Regions from separate parts of the Paenibacillus sp. FSL W8-0426 genome, predicted to be linked through region 2. Evidence: a T-box and tRNA genes for the amino acid it is inferred to sense, from the RefSeq annotation. Region 2 holds a T-box; the other holds one or more tRNA genes.
What was found. A T-box is a leader RNA that pairs with one kind of tRNA and senses whether it is charged. The one in region 2 lies ahead of trpS (tryptophan--tRNA ligase), so its partner is inferred to be a tRNA-Trp.
Positions count from the first base shown of each region.

Region 1 (9,844 bases), 1.5 Mb from region 2:
CATAAGCCCATTCAATCTATGCAATGCTGCATAATCTGTTTGCCATCGTAGTAAAGGCTCTTTCATCAGCCGTGGAACATCATTTATAAGCAACAAAAAAAGCCCTTGCAGCGCAAAAGCTTTTTTGTGTTTTAAATATAAGTTGGGTGATGGTCGAAGTCTATGGTTGTCAAACGTACACAAGATCGAGAAAAGGACCCGCTCGTCTAAATGCGAAGCAGATCCTTCTTGCATTAATTTAAAAACAGACCATTAAGAGACGACGAATTGGACTACTATTGGGGTTCCAGGATCGAGCGCTTCGCCTCCAGGAATCGTGGCATTCTTAAATACTTCTACATTTCTTTTTGCGTTTATAATATGTTGTTCCACTCTTTAGGAGGATCGGGCGAAAATCAGAACTGTGGATGGGCCGGTACAGATACCGAAATCTAGGATGTGGAATTGAATATTCCTCCCTGGTCGGCATCGCTCCGAGGATTGAGGATACGGCATACCGCGGGCACGCTGCTTCGAGATCAGTATGTCGAAATTTAAGCAAAGAAAAAACCCTTGTCGCACAAGGGTCTCAAAAAAAGTTTAAGCGGGTGATGGGAATCGAACCCACGCTACCAGCTTGGAAGGCTGGAGTTCTACCATTGAACTACACCCGCATCCTATAAAAAATCGGGATGACACGATTTGAACATGCGACCCCCTGGTCCCAAACCAGGTGCTCTACCAAGCTGAGCTACATCCCGAAAACATACCGGTGAGAGGACTCGAACCTCCACGGTTTCCCACTCGATTTTGAGTCGAGCGCGTCTGCCATTCCGCCACACCGGCTTATTTAATTAAATGGCGCGCCCTGAGAGATTCGAACTCCCGACCTTTTGATTCGTAGTCAAACGCTCTATCCAGCTGAGCTAAGGGCGCATATTTGGAGCGGACGACGGGAATCGAACCCGCGACCCTCGCCTTGGCAAGGCGATGCTCTACCGCTGAGCCACGTCCGCATATGATTGGTGCGGTCGAGAGGACTCGAACCTCCACGGGGGGTTAGCCCACACGGACCTGAACCGTGCGCGTCTGCCAATTCCGCCACGACCGCATAATATAACTGGTGAGCCATGAAGGACTCGAACCTTCGACACCCTGATTAAAAGTCAGGTGCTCTACCAACTGAGCTAATGGCTCTTACTAAAAAAATTCTCTGGCAGGGGCAGCAGGAATTGAACCCACACTAACGGTTTTGGAGACCGCTGTTCTACCTTTAAACTATGCCCCTATAAAATAATGGTGGAGGCTGATGGATTCGAACCACCGAACCCGTACGGGAGCAGATTTACAGTCTGATGCGTTTGGCCACTTCGCTAAGCCTCCACAATATAAGGTGGCTCGGGACGGAATCGAACCGCCGACACGAGGATTTTCAGTCCTCTGCTCTACCGACTGAGCTACCGAGCCATATTCGTTTATAAAGATAAAAGCGGAATTGACAAACCCAATACCGAATTGCCATCCCTGATGAATATTCAAAGTGACGGAACCGACGAGATACTCTCACTTCGTTCGAGACTGCGCAGCTTATGCTTTCGAAGTGAATGCTTCGACGAACCCATTTACGGATTCTCATCCCTGATGAATATTCAAGTGGCGGAACCGACGGGATTCGAACCCGCGATCTCCTGCGTGACAGGCAGGCATGTTAGGCCAACTACACCACGGTTCCAGGCACTAAATGGTGCCGGCGAGAGGACTTGAACCCCCAACCTACTGATTACAAGTCAGTTGCTCTACCAGTTGAGCTACACCGGCGTATATGGTGGAGGCTGAGGGGATCGAACCCCCGACCCTCTGCTTGTAAGGCAGATGCTCTCCCAGCTGAGCTAAGCCTCCACATTCTTAGAAAGTTGCTATGACCCGTAGGGGATTCGAACCCCTGTTACCTCCGTGAAAGGGAGGTGTCTTAACCCCTTGACCAACGGGCCTTGATATAATGGTGGAGCCAAGCGGGATCGAACCGCTGACCTCCTGCTTGCAAGGCAGGCGCTCTCCCAGCTGAGCTATGGCCCCATAATATGTAGGATTTATTGATTTGTAAGTTAAATGGTGGGCCCTGGTGGACTCGAACCACCGACCTCACCCTTATCAGAGGTGCGCTCTAACCAACTGAGCTAAGGGCCCAAGCAAATAAGGCGAAAAAAAAGCCCCTTAAGGGGTTTCGCTTGGCGACTTCCTACTCTCCCAGGACCCTGCGGTCCAAGTACCATCGGCGCTAGAGGGCTTAACGGTCGTGTTCGGGATGGGAACGTGTGGAACCCCTCCGCCATCGCCACCAAACGATTTTTCAGTTCAGAGATTGCTCTCTGAAAACTGGATTCGAAACGAAACTTGCGATCTTAGAACCTGCATTTCTTGGATAAGCCCTCGACCGATTAGTACTGGTCAGCTCCATGCATTGCTGCACTTCCACCCCCAGCCTATCTACCTCGTCGTCTTCAAGGGGTCTTACATACTGGGAAATCTCATCTTGAGGGGGGCTTCACGCTTAGATGCTTTCAGCGCTTATCCCGTCCGTACATAGCTACCCAGCGGTGCTCCTGGCGGAACAACTGGTACACCAGCGGTACGTCCATCCCGGTCCTCTCGTACTAAGGACAGCTCCTCTCAAATTTCCTACGCCCACGACAGATAGGGACCGAACTGTCTCACGACGTTCTGAACCCAGCTCGCGTACCGCTTTAATGGGCGAACAGCCCAACCCTTGGGACCTACTTCAGCCCCAGGATGCGATGAGCCGACATCGAGGTGCCAAACCTCCCCGTCGATGTGGACTCTTGGGGGAGATAAGCCTGTTATCCCCAGGGTAGCTTTTATCCGTTGAGCGATGGCCCTTCCATGCGGTACCACCGGATCACTAAGCCCGACTTTCGTCCCTGCTCGACTTGTAGGTCTCGCAGTCAAGCTCCCTTATGCCTTTGCACTCTTCGAATGATTTCCAACCATTCTGAGGGAACCTTTGGGCGCCTCCGTTACTCTTTAGGAGGCGACCGCCCCAGTCAAACTGCCCACCTGACACTGTCCCCGTACCCGATTAGGGCACCAGGTTAGAACCTAGATACGATCAGGGTGGTATCCCAACGGTGCCTCCACACAAGCTGGCGCTCATGCTTCTCAGGCTCCCACCTATCCTGTACAGATCGTACCCAAATTCAATATCAAGCTGCAGTAAAGCTCCATGGGGTCTTTCCGTCTTGTCGCGGGTAACCTGCATCTTCACAGGTATTAAAATTTCACCGGATCTCTCGTTGAGACAGCGCCCAAGTCGTTACGCCATTCGTGCGGGTCAGAATTTACCTGACAAGGAATTTCGCTACCTTAGGACCGTTATAGTTACGGCCGCCGTTTACTGGGGCTTCGGTTCACAGCTTCGGGATTACTCCCTAACCGCTCCCCTTAACCTTCCAGCACCGGGCAGGCGTCAGCCCGTATACTTCGCCTTACGGCTTCGCACAGACCTGTGTTTTTGCTAAACAGTCGCTTGGGCCTTTTCACTGCGGCCCCCTCGTGCTATTCACACTACCGGGGCACCCCTTCTCCCGAAGTTACGGGGTCATTTTGCCGAGTTCCTTAACGAGAGTTCTTCCGCGCGCCTTAGAATTCTCTTCTCGCCTACCTGTGTCGGTTTGCGGTACGGGCACCTTCATCTGGCTAGAGGCTTTTCTTGGCAGTGTGAGATCATGACCTTCGCTACTGTAATTTTCACTCCCCATCACAGCTCAGCCTTGCGGTTAGCGGATTTGCCTACTAACCAGCCTCACTGCTTGGACAGGCATCCATCAGCCTGCGTCACTACCCTACTGCGTCCCCCCATCGCTCGTAACGATTTACGGTGGTACAGGAATTTCGACCTGTTGTCCTTCGACTACGCCTTTCGGCCTCGCCTTAGGTCCCGACTTACCCTGAGCGGACGAGCCTTCCTCAGGAACCCTTAGGCTTTCGGCGGATCAGATTCTCACTGATCTTTTCGTTACTCATACCGGCATTCTCACTTGTATGCTCTCCAGCGCTCCTTACGGTACACCTTCAACGTACATACAACGCTCCCCTACCCCTGATCATAAGATCAAGCCATAGCTTCGGTGGTGTGTTTAGCCCCGTTACATTTTCGGCGCAGAGTCACTCGACCAGTGAGCTATTACGCACTCTTTCAATGATGGCTGCTTCTAAGCCAACATCCTGGTTGTCTGTGCAACTCCACATCCTTTCCCACTTAACACACACTTGGGGACCTTAGCTGATGGTCTGGGCTGTTTCCCTTTTGACAATGGATCTTAGCACTCACTGTCTGACTCCCGGAAGTAAGTCTATGGCATTCGGAGTTTGACTGAGCTTGGTAACCCTTGCGGGCCCCGCACCCAATCAGTGCTCTACCTCCACGACTCTGTTTTCCGAGGCTAGCCCTAAAGCTATTTCGGGGAGAACCAGCTATCTCCGAGTTCGATTGGAATTTCTCCGCTACCCCCACCTCATCCCCGCACTTTTCAACGTGCGTGGGTTCGGGCCTCCAGTGCGTGTTACCGCACCTTCACCCTGGACAGGGGTAGATCACCCGGTTTCGGGTCTACGTCCACGTACTATGTCGCCCTATTCAGACTCGCTTTCGCTGCGGCTCCGGCTTCTCACCTTAACCTTGCACGGGAACGTAACTCGCCGGTTCATTCTACAAAAGGCACGCCATCACCCATAGATCGGGCTCTGACTTCTTGTAAGCACACGGTTTCAGGTTCTATTTCACTCCCCTTCCGGGGTGCTTTTCACCTTTCCCTCACGGTACTGCTTCACTATCGGTCGCTAGGAAGTATTTAGCCTTGGCAGATGGTCCTGCCGGATTCATACGGGGTTTCACGTGCCCCGCACTACTCGGGATCCGTCTCGGAGGGAGCAGACTTTCAATTACAGGGCTTTTACCTTCTATGGCGGGCCTTTCCAGACCTCTTCGTTTAACCGGCTCCTTTGTAACTCCATGTGAGACGTCCCACAACCCCAGAGAGCAAGCTCCCTGGTTTGGGCTGTTCCGCGTTCGCTCGCCGCTACTGACGGAATCACTATTGTTTTCTCTTCCTCAGGGTACTTAGATGTTTCAGTTCCCCTGGTATGCCTCTCCTGCCCTATGTATTCAGACAAGAGTAACTGGGTATTACGCCAGCTGGGTTTCCCCATTCGGACATCCCCGGATCAAAGCTTGCTTACAGCTCCCCGAGGCAGTATCGTTGTTCGCCACGTCCTTCATCGGCTCCTAGCGCCTAGGCATCCTCCGTGTGCTCTTAGTAGCTTAACCAATTGCTCGGATGAGCAATGCAGTTTTCGCTAATATATAAACTTGTTTTGACACAAGTTCAGCTAAAAGGAATGTTCTAATTCGCATTTTTCGTTTCGATATCCAGTTTTCAAGGAACAATCATGAGAGTTTGAACTCTCAAAACTGAGCAACGAGTGAGTCACTAGCCGACCTGGCTAGATTTTAAATTTGAATGTCTTCATCGCAGAAGACGATTCTCCATAGAAAGGAGGTGATCCAGCCGCACCTTCCGATACGGCTACCTTGTTACGACTTCACCCCAATCATCTACCCCACCTTCGGCGGCTGGCTCCTTGCGGTTACCCCACCGACTTCGGGTGTTGTAAACTCTCGTGGTGTGACGGGCGGTGTGTACAAGACCCGGGAACGTATTCACCGCGGCATGCTGATCCGCGATTACTAGCAATTCCGACTTCATGCAGGCGAGTTGCAGCCTGCAATCCGAACTGAGACCGGCTTTTTAGGATTAGCTCCACCTCGCGGCTTCGCGGCCCGTTGTACCGGCCATTGTAGTACGTGTGTAGCCCAGGTCATAAGGGGCATGATGATTTGACGTCATCCCCACCTTCCTCCGGTTTGTCACCGGCAGTCACCTTAGAGTGCCCACCCGAAGTGCTGGCAACTAAGATCAAGGGTTGCGCTCGTTGCGGGACTTAACCCAACATCTCACGACACGAGCTGACGACAACCATGCACCACCTGTCTCCTCTGTCCCGAAGGAAAGGTGTATCTCTACACCGGTCAGAGGGATGTCAAGACCTGGTAAGGTTCTTCGCGTTGCTTCGAATTAAACCACATACTCCACTGCTTGTGCGGGTCCCCGTCAATTCCTTTGAGTTTCAGTCTTGCGACCGTACTCCCCAGGCGGAATGCTTAATGTGTTAACTTCGGCACCAAGGGTATCGAAACCCCTAACACCTAGCATTCATCGTTTACGGCGTGGACTACCAGGGTATCTAATCCTGTTTGCTCCCCACGCTTTCGCGCCTCAGCGTCAGTTACAGCCCAGAGAGTCGCCTTCGCCACTGGTGTTCCTCCACATCTCTACGCATTTCACCGCTACACGTGGAATTCCACTCTCCTCTTCTGCACTCAAGTCATCCAGTTTCCAGTGCGATCCGGGGTTGAGCCCCGGGATTAAACACCAGACTTAAATGACCGCCTGCGCGCGCTTTACGCCCAATAATTCCGGACAACGCTTGCCCCCTACGTATTACCGCGGCTGCTGGCACGTAGTTAGCCGGGGCTTTCTTCTCAGGTACCGTCACTCCTTGAGCAGTTACTCTCAAGGACGTTCTTCCCTGGCAACAGAGCTTTACGATCCGAAAACCTTCATCACTCACGCGGCATTGCTCCGTCAGGCTTTCGCCCATTGCGGAAGATTCCCTACTGCTGCCTCCCGTAGGAGTCTGGGCCGTGTCTCAGTCCCAGTGTGGCCGATCACCCTCTCAGGTCGGCTACGCATCGTCGCCTTGGTGAGCCGTTACCTCACCAACTAGCTAATGCGCCGCAGGCCCATCCTCAAGTGACAGATTGCTCCGTCTTTCCAGTTCTCTTCAGGCGAAGAAAACAAGTATTCGGTATTAGCTACCGTTTCCGGTAGTTGTCCCAAGCTTGAGGGCAGGTTGCCTACGTGTTACTCACCCGTCCGCCGCTAAGCATCAAGGAAGCAAGCTTCCTATCAACTCCGCTCGACTTGCATGTATTAGGCATGCCGCCAGCGTTCGTCCTGAGCCAGGATCAAACTCTCCAATAAAGATGAATTTCGGTCACGAGGTTAATCGTGATGAAAATCATCTGAGGTATTGAAAAGAGCGATTAGCTCATTTTGAATCTGACGAGATAAAATATCTCAATATTGCTCCGGTTTTCATACAGTCATACGACATGTACCAAAAACCCTCGCATTACTCACTCGTTGTTCAGTTTTCAAAGATCAAACTTCGTTTTCGTTACTAAGTTGTTGTCCTTAGCAACTCTTATATCTTATCACATCCGAACCAAATTTGCAAGCATTTTTTTAAGTTTCTTTTTTCGAAGCTTATTTGCTTTGCTTGCCGCACCATGTTTCTCGGTGTTTTCTTGGCCGGAATTAGAATATACCACGCTGATAGAATAATTGCAATACTTAAATAATCTTTTTTACCTGTCATTTTCTAACAACGATTTAAAATAGACCATGTATGCTCTATCTTTTCTTGTCGATACTAGATAATATTCAACACCTCCCCCACTATATTTAAGGAGATGCTGCCTATGAAACTCGTTTTTTTACTATTAATCGTCATCGTTCCTATTTTGATGTTTTGGCTAGCTCGCCGAATCGCATTCCTGGAACGCTTATTTCACGTTCTCGCTCTGTTATCCTTCTATAGTATGGCTGCAGTCATTGCCGGAGACGTGTATGCTACCAATGCCCACAACACTACCTTTACGACTGATATTCATCATTTATTGCTAGATGCGTGGTTTCTCTTTCCCGCAGCCTATCTCGGCGTCTATGCCCCTTACCTCATCTGGATGTGCCTACGTTTAACCGGCTCACAAAGATAATGGATGATCTCCTCAAAAAAATGCATCCATTTTTGCTGATCGCCATTGCTTTTTATAACCGTTCATTGCATAATAGACATATATTTTGATAATGATTATCATTATTATAGTCGTTCTGTTACTTATTAACTATGCATATGATTTCTGAACACATAGATAAAGGGGTACGAATATCGAATGAATACCGACATGCAAAAAGCCACGCTGCAGCTTGATGATTATCTCGACCTTCTGAATCTGGCAATCCAGCTTGGGGATACGAGATGGCAAAAAGAAATCACCCGCAAGCTTGCCTACAAGTATCCTGCCGATCAATGCAAACCCATGAGATAGTTTTACTCTTGCATACCTACCCATGAACGGTTCTTTACCCGAATCGATTCATGGGTTATTTTTATATCATTATATGTAAGAAAGGAGATTGACATGAAACTTGAAACCGAACGTTTGGTCATCCGCGATATGCTCCAGTCCGATTGGGAACATGTGCATTCGTATTCATCCTTGCCCGAAGTTGCCAAATATGCTTCTTGGGGACCGAACACGGAAGAGGACACCCATCAATACATCCATCATGTTCTAACTCAGCAGCAGCAATCACCAAGGAATGCATACGAGCTCGCCGTTTGTATAAAAGATCAGGATCTGATGATCGGCTCGGTGGCCATTTTTATCGAGAAAACAAATGCCGAGCTGGGTTACGTGCTTCACCCTGAGCATCACGGAAAAGGGTACGCTACCGAAGCCGCTATGGCTCTTCTCGATTATGGATTCAATACACTGGGCGTTCACCGTGTTTTCGCTACCTGCCGCCCAGCCAACAGAGCGTCCGAGCAGGTTATGAAGAGAATCGGCATGCAGCGCGAAGGCCTGCTTCGGGAACATTGGCATTTCAAAGGCGCCTATCATGATTCTTTGCTGTATTCGATTCTCGCCAGTGAGTATGGTCGAAGCCCTGTCGAATAAAACCAATCCAGAAAAGGGCTGACACCCGCTCAAGCGAATATCAGCCCTCCTCCAATTTATCCGATGCGACCCCAATCGCCATCAAAACAAAGCAGATACATCCAATCTATTTCCTGTTACAAGCGACACATCTCTTCCGGACAGCTCGGAAACGTCGGGCATCCGCACATGCTGCGCAGAGCTCCAAGATCGCGGATCATTAACTTTCCGTCCTGCGTATCCAGCGTCCCCTGCTCCTTCCATGCACCAAGCATACGTGTGACGCTTTCCCGCGTAGCGCCGATCATTTCGGCCAACTCGGTATGGTTCAGTTTCATGTCCAGCACAATTCCCTCCGGCGTAAATCGACCATACGAGTTGCTGGCACGGATCAGTGTCGAAGCAAGCGCACCCGCCTTGCCGTACAAGAGCAGGTCGCGAAAACGCGACTGGGTGATTCGTTGCGAAAGTGCCATCCATTGCAAAAACTTCAGCGCGAGATCGCCATGTTTGCTAAGAACGCCTTCCAGGTCGCCGAGCGAAATGATCGCCAATTCCCCTTTTTCCGTCATTTCCGCGCTATAGCTATGCGTTTGACCACCGATGCCGCCGAATTCCCCGATCAAATCACCTTTCTGCTGGATCGACAAAATGATTTCTTTCCCGTCTTCCGTCGATTTGGTCATTTTCACCCGGCCTGAGCGGAGGTAGTACAGATATCCGGCTTCATCACCTTCCAGAAAGAGGCTATAACCGGCCTTAACCCGTTTGGATTGCATTTTCGCCTCAATCCACGACCACTGCTCGGCTGTAACAAACGAAAGTATCCCACCTGTCTCCCGCACCATTTTGTTCCCCTCCGTTGGTTCCTGTCCCGTAGCTCGGGTTCCTCTTTCCACGAATACCGTACTCATGACTGTTCCTCCTCGTGTTTCCTTATGATTCCATCATACCGCGAAAATACAGGATTGGTTATCAGGGGATTACCTGAACCTCTGCGAT
Region 1 is NZ_CP150203.1:396,776-406,619, reverse strand. Features, by position in the region: tRNA gene MKY59_RS01950 (tRNA-Gly) at 583-653, opposite strand; tRNA gene MKY59_RS01945 (tRNA-Pro) at 667-740, opposite strand; tRNA gene MKY59_RS01940 (tRNA-Leu) at 747-825, opposite strand; tRNA gene MKY59_RS01935 (tRNA-Arg) at 839-915, opposite strand; tRNA gene MKY59_RS01930 (tRNA-Gly) at 921-995, opposite strand; tRNA gene MKY59_RS01925 (tRNA-Leu) at 1,003-1,090, opposite strand; tRNA gene MKY59_RS01920 (tRNA-Lys) at 1,101-1,176, opposite strand; tRNA gene MKY59_RS01915 (tRNA-Trp) at 1,194-1,267, opposite strand; tRNA gene MKY59_RS01910 (tRNA-Tyr) at 1,277-1,362, opposite strand; tRNA gene MKY59_RS01905 (tRNA-Phe) at 1,374-1,446, opposite strand; tRNA gene MKY59_RS01900 (tRNA-Asp) at 1,634-1,711, opposite strand; tRNA gene MKY59_RS01895 (tRNA-Thr) at 1,722-1,797, opposite strand; tRNA gene MKY59_RS01890 (tRNA-Val) at 1,803-1,878, opposite strand; tRNA gene MKY59_RS01885 (tRNA-Glu) at 1,899-1,970, opposite strand; tRNA gene MKY59_RS01880 (tRNA-Ala) at 1,980-2,055, opposite strand; tRNA gene MKY59_RS01875 (tRNA-Ile) at 2,090-2,166, opposite strand; rRNA gene rrf (5S ribosomal RNA) at 2,206-2,322, opposite strand; rRNA gene MKY59_RS01865 (23S ribosomal RNA) at 2,398-5,323, opposite strand; rRNA gene MKY59_RS01860 (16S ribosomal RNA) at 5,549-7,100, opposite strand; gene MKY59_RS01855 (hypothetical protein) at 7,601-7,897, shown strand; gene MKY59_RS01850 (hypothetical protein) at 8,075-8,230, shown strand; gene MKY59_RS01845 (GNAT family protein) at 8,324-8,863, shown strand; gene MKY59_RS01840 (Crp/Fnr family transcriptional regulator) at 8,980-9,756, opposite strand.
Region 1: it encodes a tRNA-Trp, which carries the amino acid that the T-box ahead of trpS (tryptophan--tRNA ligase) is inferred to sense. The anticodon was not compared.

Region 2 (9,844 bases):
TTGCCTTGCTCTTCTGGCCCAGCTCTCCCGCGATCCCGTTACTCAAGGCAAATATATGTCCGGACACGGGGTTGTGCATACATTGGCTTCGGTCGTCTCTCCCGCGGCAGGCGCACTGATTGTGGCAAGCATCGGATTCTCGGCCACCTTCTCCAGCCTGGGTTACCTGCTCATTCTGACAGGCGTCATCGCTTTTTTGTCCATGCCCAAGGGATTGGTAGATGCAGCCAACGAAACAGAAAAAATTAAAGAAACCGTCCCGCCGAGCCCGTCCTCCGTCACTAAAGGGAGCAGCTCCGAAAAAGCGGCATTCATGCCTGTCTCATGGCGTTATTTCGCCCTTCCGCTGTTCATTGCTTGTGCCCAAGGCATCCTGTTTTTTGAATTGCCGCTGCGCAATGGCGGCACAACGTCCATCATGTCCACAGGGCTTATGTTTTCCATCATCAGTCTGGGCGCGCTGCTTACGCTGAGCATGCTGTTTCTCAACCGGTATTCCCCGAAGCTCCGCCTGACGTTGGGCGTGCTGCTGATGTCCCTGTGCTTCTTTGCTATGGCTGCATTTCCGGCGTGGCCTCTGCCCGGCATTCTGTTCGTGCTCGGATTGGCCAAAGGAATTACTTTTCCAGCCATGGCAACGCTGTTCATTCGTTTAAGCGGGGGCAGCAAGCTGGGCCGCATCTTCTCGTTACAATCCATCTTCACCTCGATCGGTTCGTTTATCGGACCCATCGCGGCCGGACAGCTTCGGATCGGGGTCTCTCCTTATTTCATTGCATTTCTATTGTTGATGTTAGGCATACTACTGCTTCCCTATTTCAGATCGCGACATGAAGCGTCATCATCCCGTTCAGACCCGCATAGCATATTAAGCTGATTTCCCCGGTTTTCTGCCAACGAATCGGCTTCTTTTTTCCTTTTGACAGCACCCGAGCCGGTTCCGAGGTTTTCTTTGCATTATTCACCCGTTTACAGCTACACTATAGGTATTCCCGGTCGATTTCCGCTGTAACATTTCCCGGGTAATGTCGATACAAGCACTCGTTCAAGGGGTGAATAGGATGCCAATTCATGTCATTGTGGAAGGAAAGAATGACCGCAGTAAACTGAAACGCCTCGTTTCTCCCGAAATCAACATCTTATGCACGTTCGGAACATTGAATACCGTCAAACTTGAGGCACTTCGCAAACAGGTCGGATATGACGAAGTGTACCTGTTTGTGGATAACGACAGCTCCGGCAAAAAAATCCGGGGTGTGCTGCGGGACGCTTTTCCCGACGCCGTCCAAATCTATACCCGGCGCGGCTATGCGGGCGTCGAAGGCACTCCGGACGAATACATCATCGCCCAACTCGAAAAGGCAGGTTTGGAGGAATATATCCAATATCCCGAACTGCCTTCGCTTTAATGGTTCTATATTTACCTCACAATCAATCACACAAGGCCACTGCGAGTGCAGTACCATCTTCCGATCGCTGTTATCCCCAGATTTTTTTCATTCCCTTTTTCTAAGGGGAAAATCCGGTGATAAGCCTATGCTTCCGATGCAGCTTTCCTTCAGAAAGCTTTTAGAACGCTTCGCTTCTCCAGATTGGTTCTGCCTCTCCGTTTATGTGTGTATGTTTTTTTCGGTTTATATAGCCCCTAAAATAAAAGGGCTGCAAACAGGTTATCCCTGATTGCAGCCTTTTATTGTGCAGTGTTTTCTATCCCTTATTACTCTTTAATCAAAGCGCGGATGTCCGCGGCAATCGCTTCCGGTTGGACGTCCTCCGTATTGAAGGCGTTGTACACTTTGCGCAGGTTGTTGTTTTTGTCAACCAAACCGATCATGTTCATGTGGGCAAAGTCGTCCTTGCTCTCGCCTTCGATCAGGATCTGAAACGAATCCCTGGCAAGCTGCTTCGTTTGATCCATATCGCCGCGCAGGAAATACCAACCCGCATAGTCCGCATGGAAGCGGTCGGCAAACGTTTTGATCTTTTCCCTCGTATCCACTTTCGGGTCAAACGAGATCGATACGAATGAAGCATCGTTGCCGAACGTATCATCTTCTTTCAGCAGGTCCTGCACCTGCGAAAGGGTAAATGTCGTAATCGGGCAAACATCCGGACAGCTCGTGAAGTAGAAATAAAATAACCGAACCTTGCCTGCCGTATCATCCAGCGAGATCGTTCGCCCGTCCACATTTTCCATGGAGAAGGATTGAACTTCACGAATCTCGGGCAGTTTCTCTTTGCCGGCGAATACGGTATTCCATGTCAGATATACAGCCATGATCAATGCCAGTCCCAGCAGCATCCAGGTCCACTTATACTTTTTCAGCATCACATTCGTCCCTTCTGTTCATTTGCCCAACTTTCGGGTCGTTTCCATTGTCTATGTATACAAATCACCTGTTTATGAATAAGCTCTCATTATTGTAACTGTTTTTCCAGCAATTGCCCATGCCTTTTGCGCATTTCTTCATGGAACCTGTACAGTCCCCCTATTTTCTGATGTTTTGCTTCGTGTCGCGGGGATATTATACACTGGATATGGGCATCACCTTAAGATAGATACACGTCATTGCGTACAGAAAAAAGAAGGATTTCAAAGGAGTCGTTTATGGACACTTCCACACATTTTGTCATGGGCGTCGGTTTGGCCGGTCTGGCTTATGTCGATCCGGTCGTAGCTTCGAACCCCACGCTTGCCGCAGCTGTCATGATCGGCACGATTGTCGGCTCGCAGGCACCTGACATCGACACTGCGCTGCGCCTCAAAAGCAATTCCCTGTACATCCGGAACCATCGGGGACTTTCCCATTCCCCTCCGTTCCTGCTGTTATGGGTAGCGCTTATTACAGGCGCGATCGCGCTCTTTTTTCCGAATGTTCCCATTAGCCATGTCGCGGGCTGGACCGCCATCGCTGTCTGCGTACACGTGTTTACCGATCTGTTCAATACGTATGGAACCCAGGCGGGCAGGCCGTTCACGGAACACTGGATTGCCTTGAACGTCATTCACATCTTCGATCCGTTCATGTTCGCTTCCCATGTCGTGGCCATTCTCTTATGGGCTTTCGACCTTGTCGCACCTGCTCCGATGTTCATCACGCTGTACGTCGTGATCGCATTGTATTACGTCTGGCGCGTGGCCGCTCATGCCAAAGCCGTCGCGAAGGTGAAACAATTGGATCAGGCCAAGGGCAAAACGAAGGCCCATTACATGGTCATCCCTACGATTTCGTGGAATCAATGGCATATCGTGAAACGGTATGCTGACGGCTCCTATGATATCGGCAAGATGGAGCACGCTCAACTGATATGGAATCTCCATGCAACGTCATCGACCCATGCCGCCGTGGAAGCGTCACGGAAATCACCCGAGGTGGCTGCGTTTCTGTATTTCACGTCCTATGCCGTCGCTGAAGTCGAAGAGCTGTCCGCAGGGTATAGAGTCCGGTGGGCGGACGTAAGATATCGGCATCGCAAGCAGTATCCTTTCGTTGCCGTCGTCGTTATGGATCGAAATTTCGAAACGATTGATACGTACGTCGGCTGGTTAAGCGAAGAGAAGATGAACAAAAAACTTTTATCTGCCCGGTCTTGACGAAAGTTGCGGGGAAGGGCAAAATCAAACATAGGAGCCGGTGCAAAAGCAAAGCCCGGAGCGTTTCCCGCTCCGGGCTTTTTTTGGAGATATTGGTACTGCGAAAATTATGATGGATTATTTGCCAGACCCAGCCAGAGACTGCTCAGCCAGTTGGACCAGACGTTTAGTGATATATCCACCCAGAGAACCTGTTTCGCGGGACGTGTAGTTACCGTAGTAACCATCCTGTGGGATTGTTACGCCCAGTTCTTGCGCAGCCTCCATTTTCAATTGTTGCAGAGCTGCTGTTGCTTGAGGTACCACCAAGTTGTTAGAACGAGATCCTTGAGCCATATTTAAAATCTCCTTTCAATCTGTGTCTGTGATGTATTGCAAGCTTGCAAGATTATTATGGCTCTCCCGTATCAGGTTATACGGAATTTTCAACAAAATCATGATGGAGGTTTTTCCCAATGAGCAAAGGCTTGTCTTTATGGTTTGCGTTTTCGTCCATTGTTTTGTTAACGGTTACAGCAATTACGATGTCTTATTCCGGTTGGCTTGCTGCACTTCTGTTTGTGGCATCTATCGGCAATATCGGCTGGGGCTTTGTCATTCGCGCCAAAAAAGAGCGCCAATCCTTGGGATCGCCGAATTCCGCATCCTGAGTATTCCCAAGCCTGCTGAATTTTTCAGGCTGCAAGAGAAGCCGCCATTCGGCATTTTTTATGACAAAAGGAGCGAATCGCCCAGGCAACCATTGCCGGCGAATCCCGCTCCTTTTTGTCATGTTCGCAGAACCCTTCCGCAAGATGGCTCAAGCCTACTTGCGTTTAGGGACAAACCCCATGCGTTCCTTAACTTCGCGAATGGTTTTGTCGGCCACTTCTTCGGCACGGCTTGCCGAAACCGCCAAGATTTCGGTCAGTTCGCCCGATTCGCGAATTTCGCGATACCGCTGTTGCAGCGGCTCAATGACCGAAACGACGGCTTCTGCCAATTCCTTTTTGAAAGGACCGTACATTTGCCCCTCGAAGCGCTCAGCCACTTCGTTCAGCGTAATTCCCGCGCATTCCGCATAAATGGTCATCAAATTGCTGACTTCAGGTTTGTTCGCAGGATCATACACGACCTCGCGTCCCGAATCCGTCGTGGCACGGCTGATCTTTTTGCGGATTTCGGCCGGTGTGTCCAGCAACGAGATGTAACTGCCCGGATTCGGGTTACTTTTGCTCATCTTGCTGGATGCGTCATCCAAAGACATGATGCGTGCGCCAACCTTCGGAATATACGGCTCCGGAATCGTGAAGTAGTCCCCGTAACGATGATTGAACCGTCCGGCGAGATCGCGCGTAAGCTCCAGGTGCTGCTTCTGGTCGTCCCCGACCGGAACGAGATCGGCATTGTAGAGCAGGATGTCCGCAGCCATCAACGACGGATACACGAACAAACCGGCTCCGACCGATTCTTTGCCTGACGACTTGTCCTTAAATTGCGTCATGCGTTCCAGCTCGCCCATCGCGGTGAGTGTGGTCAGCAGCCATCCAAGCTCGGCATGCTGCGGAACGTGGGATTGCAGGAAGACGTTGGACTTGGTCGGATCGATTCCTGCTGCAATAAACAGAGCAGCAACCGCCTCGGATTGCTCGCGAAGCGCTGCCGGCTCCTGCGGAACCGTGATGGCGTGTAAATCCACCACCATAAAATGGCACTGATAATCATGTTGCAGCTTGACGAAATTTTTGATCGCGCCAATGTAATTGCCCAGCGTAAGCTTGCCGCTGGGCTGAATTCCTGACAAAACGGTTTTCATATGACAAATTTCCTCCCTTAGATCGTGTCGAATTACAATCGTTATATTTTTGTACGCAAAAAGATCCCACATCCGCAAGGGACGTGAGACCGTGGTGCCACCCTAATTCACATTTCTTCCTTCAAAGAAATGCCTTCCATTTCCGTAACGTGGAATAGACGTCAGATCCTACTGCAGACCTGTCCTGCCTTCTCGGCTGCCGGCCTGGTTCAAACCCGCGCTCCAGAGTCCATTCGGCAATAAGTCCCTCATCGGTTCGCATCCTCCACCGACTTTCTGAAGAGAGCTCTCATAGCTTACTTGTCCCTGTCATCGCTTTATCGTGTTTCAAATTCATTCAAACAACTTCTGTCTAATTCATATTAATGCGCAAGCAGCGGATTGTCAAAACCGGAAGAGCTTTTTTTACCCCCGGCCCTAAAATCTGTTATGATGGAATTGTTCATTGAAGGTAAGGCACATCATGATCCGACGGTTCCGGGAGACTGTTGTGCACAATTGACACGCCTGCAGGCGGCATGCTATCTTTGAGCCGCGCAGACAGATTTCAAGTGGGAAAAGGAGCATCCAAATATGAAACAAGTGACCAAAGGCCAATGGAATGGTTACGACACGTATATTCTACATAGCCGTGAACTGGAGATTACCCTGCTGCCTCGTCTGGGGAATAATATCATTTCGATTCGGGACATGGTACAGAATCGCGATGTTGTTCGCAGTCCAGAGGAAGACGAGCTTGCCTTTTATCTGCAGAAGCCTTATCACTTCGGCGTACCTTTGCTGGTTCCGCCAGGGCGTATCCATCGTGGCTCCTTCGAATACGAAGGCGTCCCCTACCAATTTGTTCAAAATACGGCCCATGACAATCATATCCATGGACTCCACCGCACTCAAGCCTGGTGTGTCAGTGACATAGAAGAAGACGAAGACGGCTGCGCGATCACCACCGAATTTCTGACTTCCAGCGATGAGGACTGGATGGCGCAATACCCCATTCCGCTTAAGCTTGAAATGACATTCAGGCTGCAAAACGCTGTCCTGAGCCAGAAGCTGAAAGTGACCAATCTAGGTTCGTCTCCCGCCCCGTTCGGGATGGGTTATCATACATGGTTCTTGCTGGACGGCAAACCTGCGGAATGGACGCTGCAAATCCCCGTTTCCGGAGAATATGCCCTCAATGAGGAACAACTGCCTACAGGCGCGATAGAACCGCCAGGAGAGTGGGCAGCCCTTAATGAAGGGATGAACATGGAAGGACGCAACTGGGATAACATTCTCAAGGCGACACCGGGCCAGCCGGCGATTGCCCATTTAATTCGCCAAGATGGTTATCAAATTAAATATTCAACAGATGAAGCCTATTTCAAGCATTGGGTACTATTCACAAAGGGTGAATCCGATCAGTTTTTGTGCATCGAGCCATATACCTGGCTGTCGGACGCCCCGAACTTATCTCTGCCCGCTGAAGAGACGGGGCTAATTCGTCTAGAACCCGGATACCCTGTCGAGCTGCTCACGCACATTGAAGTCGTTCCGCCCGCAGAATAGCTGCTTCTTTCTGCTGCATTGCCGGGTTTCACATGAAACTGCTTGGCCGATCCTTAACGGATCGGCTTTTTCTTCGTTTAGGAGCATTTCATTCCAAATGTTACCTCGCCCTCTATCGGGTATATTTCTCGCACCTGCAACCATACTAACATCACCAAGACATAAGGAGGTGATACACATGTACGGAGGTCAAAACCAAGGTAGCGGAAACCGTTCTTCCAACAACCTCGTTGTTCCCCAAGCTACAGCAGCACTGCAGCAATTGAAAATGGAAGCTGCACAGGAGTTGGGTGTGACAATCCCTCAGGATGGTTACTACGGTAACTACACGTCCCGCGAGACAGGTTCCCTGGGTGGATATATCACTAAACGTCTGGTTCAAATCGCTGAGCAGCAATTAGCGGGTCGTTCCTAACACTCGGAATAATTGCTTGGATTACCTACAGCAACATGCGGCCTTCTTCGGAAGTGCCGCTTTTTATGCTCATCGTCATGAAGTCGATCCCAAGCCGGAATCCTTGTATGTATTGGTTCTAGGGTAGCGGATCATAAGATTGGCCATATTGTAGTTGGACTCCATCGTAGCGTCTACCATGATCATGCCTTGCCTAACCGTAAAATCAAAAGAAATTTCTCCGTGCGTCCAATTCCGCTTGAACTTCAGCGTCTCCAGGGCCATGGCCCGGAATGAAGCACGCTGGGTCTCGTTCAAACCTTCGTGATCGGATTCCATTTGCCCATTGCGTCCAGCTATCGGATTATGTCGAATACCAAACTTCCCAATGACATTATTTCGTATTTGCACAAACAAAATTCCTGACCCCACCCCGCCTAACTCCTGATCCACTTCTTTGAACACCAAATCCAATTGTCTTGCTAACGAAATCTGGTCAATTTTTACCACATCTATTCCTCCTTTATGCAATAAGACCTGAAAGTTCAGGACTTACGGCTCATTATATGACATCATATTGGTCTATTCAACAATAATAAACAAATTTGGGTATTGCTTACTATATGTTGCGCAAATAATTGCCATTCTCCGACTTTTATACGAGTTTTTTCTTTCTATTACGACATCGGTATTCGACAAAAAAACCTGCAACCCTGTGTGAAACACAGCATTGCAGGTTAAGATTACTGGATGCTTGCAGGCGCTGCCTACTCCGTCATGGCAAGGAACTGTTCGATATCATCCGTAACGAGCCGGGCAGCATTCTGCCAGAAATCAGGCTTCGTCAAATCGGTGCCGAGATGCTTCTGCGCCAGTTCCTCAACGGTCATTCGTCCGGTATCCCGCAGCAAGTCATCATACTTGTCTGCAAATGCGGTACCCTCTTGTTGCGCTCTGGCGTAAATGCCCGCGCTGAACATATAACCAAACGTATAGGGAAAGTTATAGAACGGAACGCCTGTCAAATAAAAATGCAGTTTGGATGCCCAAAAATGCGGATGGTTCGACGCGAGCACGCCGCAGAACGCTTCATCCTGCGCCTCAACCATGAGTTTGCACAATTCATCGGCGCTGACCAGCCCTTGTTTTCGTTTTTCATAGAAACGGGTCTCAAACAGAAAACGTGCATGAATGTTCATAAAGAACGCGACGCTGCGCTGAATTTTGTCTTCCAGCAAAGCCAGCTTCTCCTGCTCGTCCGTCGCGGCCTGAACAAGCGCATCGGCCACGATCAGCTCCGCAAAGGTGGAAGCCGTCTCGGCTACGTTCATCGCATAGCGCTGGTTCAAGGCAGGCAGCTCCTCCATGATGTGCTGGTGGTACCCGTGGCCCAATTCATGTGCAAGCGTGGATACATTGGAAGGCGTGCCGGAGAACGTCATGAAGATTCGGGTGGCTTTGCTCAAAGGAAGCGAAGTACAGAACCCTCCAGGACGTTTGCCGGGGCGATCCTCGGCTTCAATCCACCGTTTCTCAAAAGCCATCTCCGCAAATGCGGACAATTTGGGACTGAACTTGGCAAACTGTTCGACAATATTCAACGCGGCTTCGTCATAAGTCACTTTTCCGCCCGCTGTGCCCACAGGAGCATCCACGTCACTCCAGCTGAGTTTGTCTACGCCCAGCAACTTGGCTTTTCGTTCGAGATAACGCACGAGCGCCGGTTTAGCATCGTTAATAACGCCCCACATCGTATCCAAGGTCTGGCGGCTCATGCGGTTGATCGCGAGCGGTTCCTTCAAAATATCCTCCCAGCCGCGATTCTCATACAGCTTCAGCCGGAAACCAGCCAGATGATTCAGCGTATCCGCGCAGAAATCTTCCACATCGGTCCAGGCCTGTTCCCATTTGGCGAATACGGATTCGCGAACGTTCCGGTCGCTATCGCTCAGCTTGTTGGAAGCTTGGCCTGCAGACAGCATCACCGTTTCACCATTTTGTTCAAATGGAATGTTCACTTTGCTTACAATGGTGTTGTAGAACTTGCCCCAGCCATGGTAACCATCGACACCCAGATCCAGAGCAAGCCCCTCCATCTCAGGCGACAATTTCTCCCGGGCCAGACGGCGGCTTTCGTTCAAAACAAAGCTTAGCGGCTGCCATTCGTCTCTGGCGATCCATGCTTCCCATACCTCATCTGGGGTCTGGCTAAGCAGGTTGTCAAAACGCGCTTTGCTGCTATTCAGCATGGCTGCAATAGAACTGACGGTTCCCTGGAGCTGGGCGGCCTTTTTGTCAGCCTGGTTTTGCGCGGACAGACAGCTCACGAATGCGGAGCCTTCGGAAATGCGAACGTAACAGCTTTGCAGCAGCTCCAGTACTGGATCGAATACATGTGTAGCCTTGGCAGAGGTAGGTACTGGCGTTTCCTGCAAAAGCTGCTGCAGTTTACGCACGTCCTGTTCCAGATCCTTCAAATAAGCAGCAAATGCTGCGGAGGAGGATCCCCCGC
Region 2 is NZ_CP150203.1:5,776,560-5,786,403, forward strand. Features, by position in the region: gene MKY59_RS26060 (MFS transporter) at 1-877, shown strand, start outside; gene MKY59_RS26065 (toprim domain-containing protein) at 1,062-1,409, shown strand; gene MKY59_RS26070 (SCO family protein) at 1,718-2,329, opposite strand; gene MKY59_RS26075 (metal-dependent hydrolase) at 2,609-3,595, shown strand; gene MKY59_RS26080 (alpha/beta-type small acid-soluble spore protein) at 3,713-3,931, opposite strand; gene MKY59_RS26085 (hypothetical protein) at 4,051-4,245, shown strand; gene trpS (tryptophan--tRNA ligase) at 4,401-5,390, opposite strand; T-box leader at 5,465-5,712, opposite strand; gene MKY59_RS26095 (aldose 1-epimerase) at 5,964-6,938, shown strand; gene MKY59_RS26100 (alpha/beta-type small acid-soluble spore protein) at 7,117-7,353, shown strand; gene MKY59_RS26105 (O-methyltransferase) at 7,429-7,842, opposite strand; gene MKY59_RS26110 (M3 family oligoendopeptidase) at 8,100-9,844, opposite strand, start outside.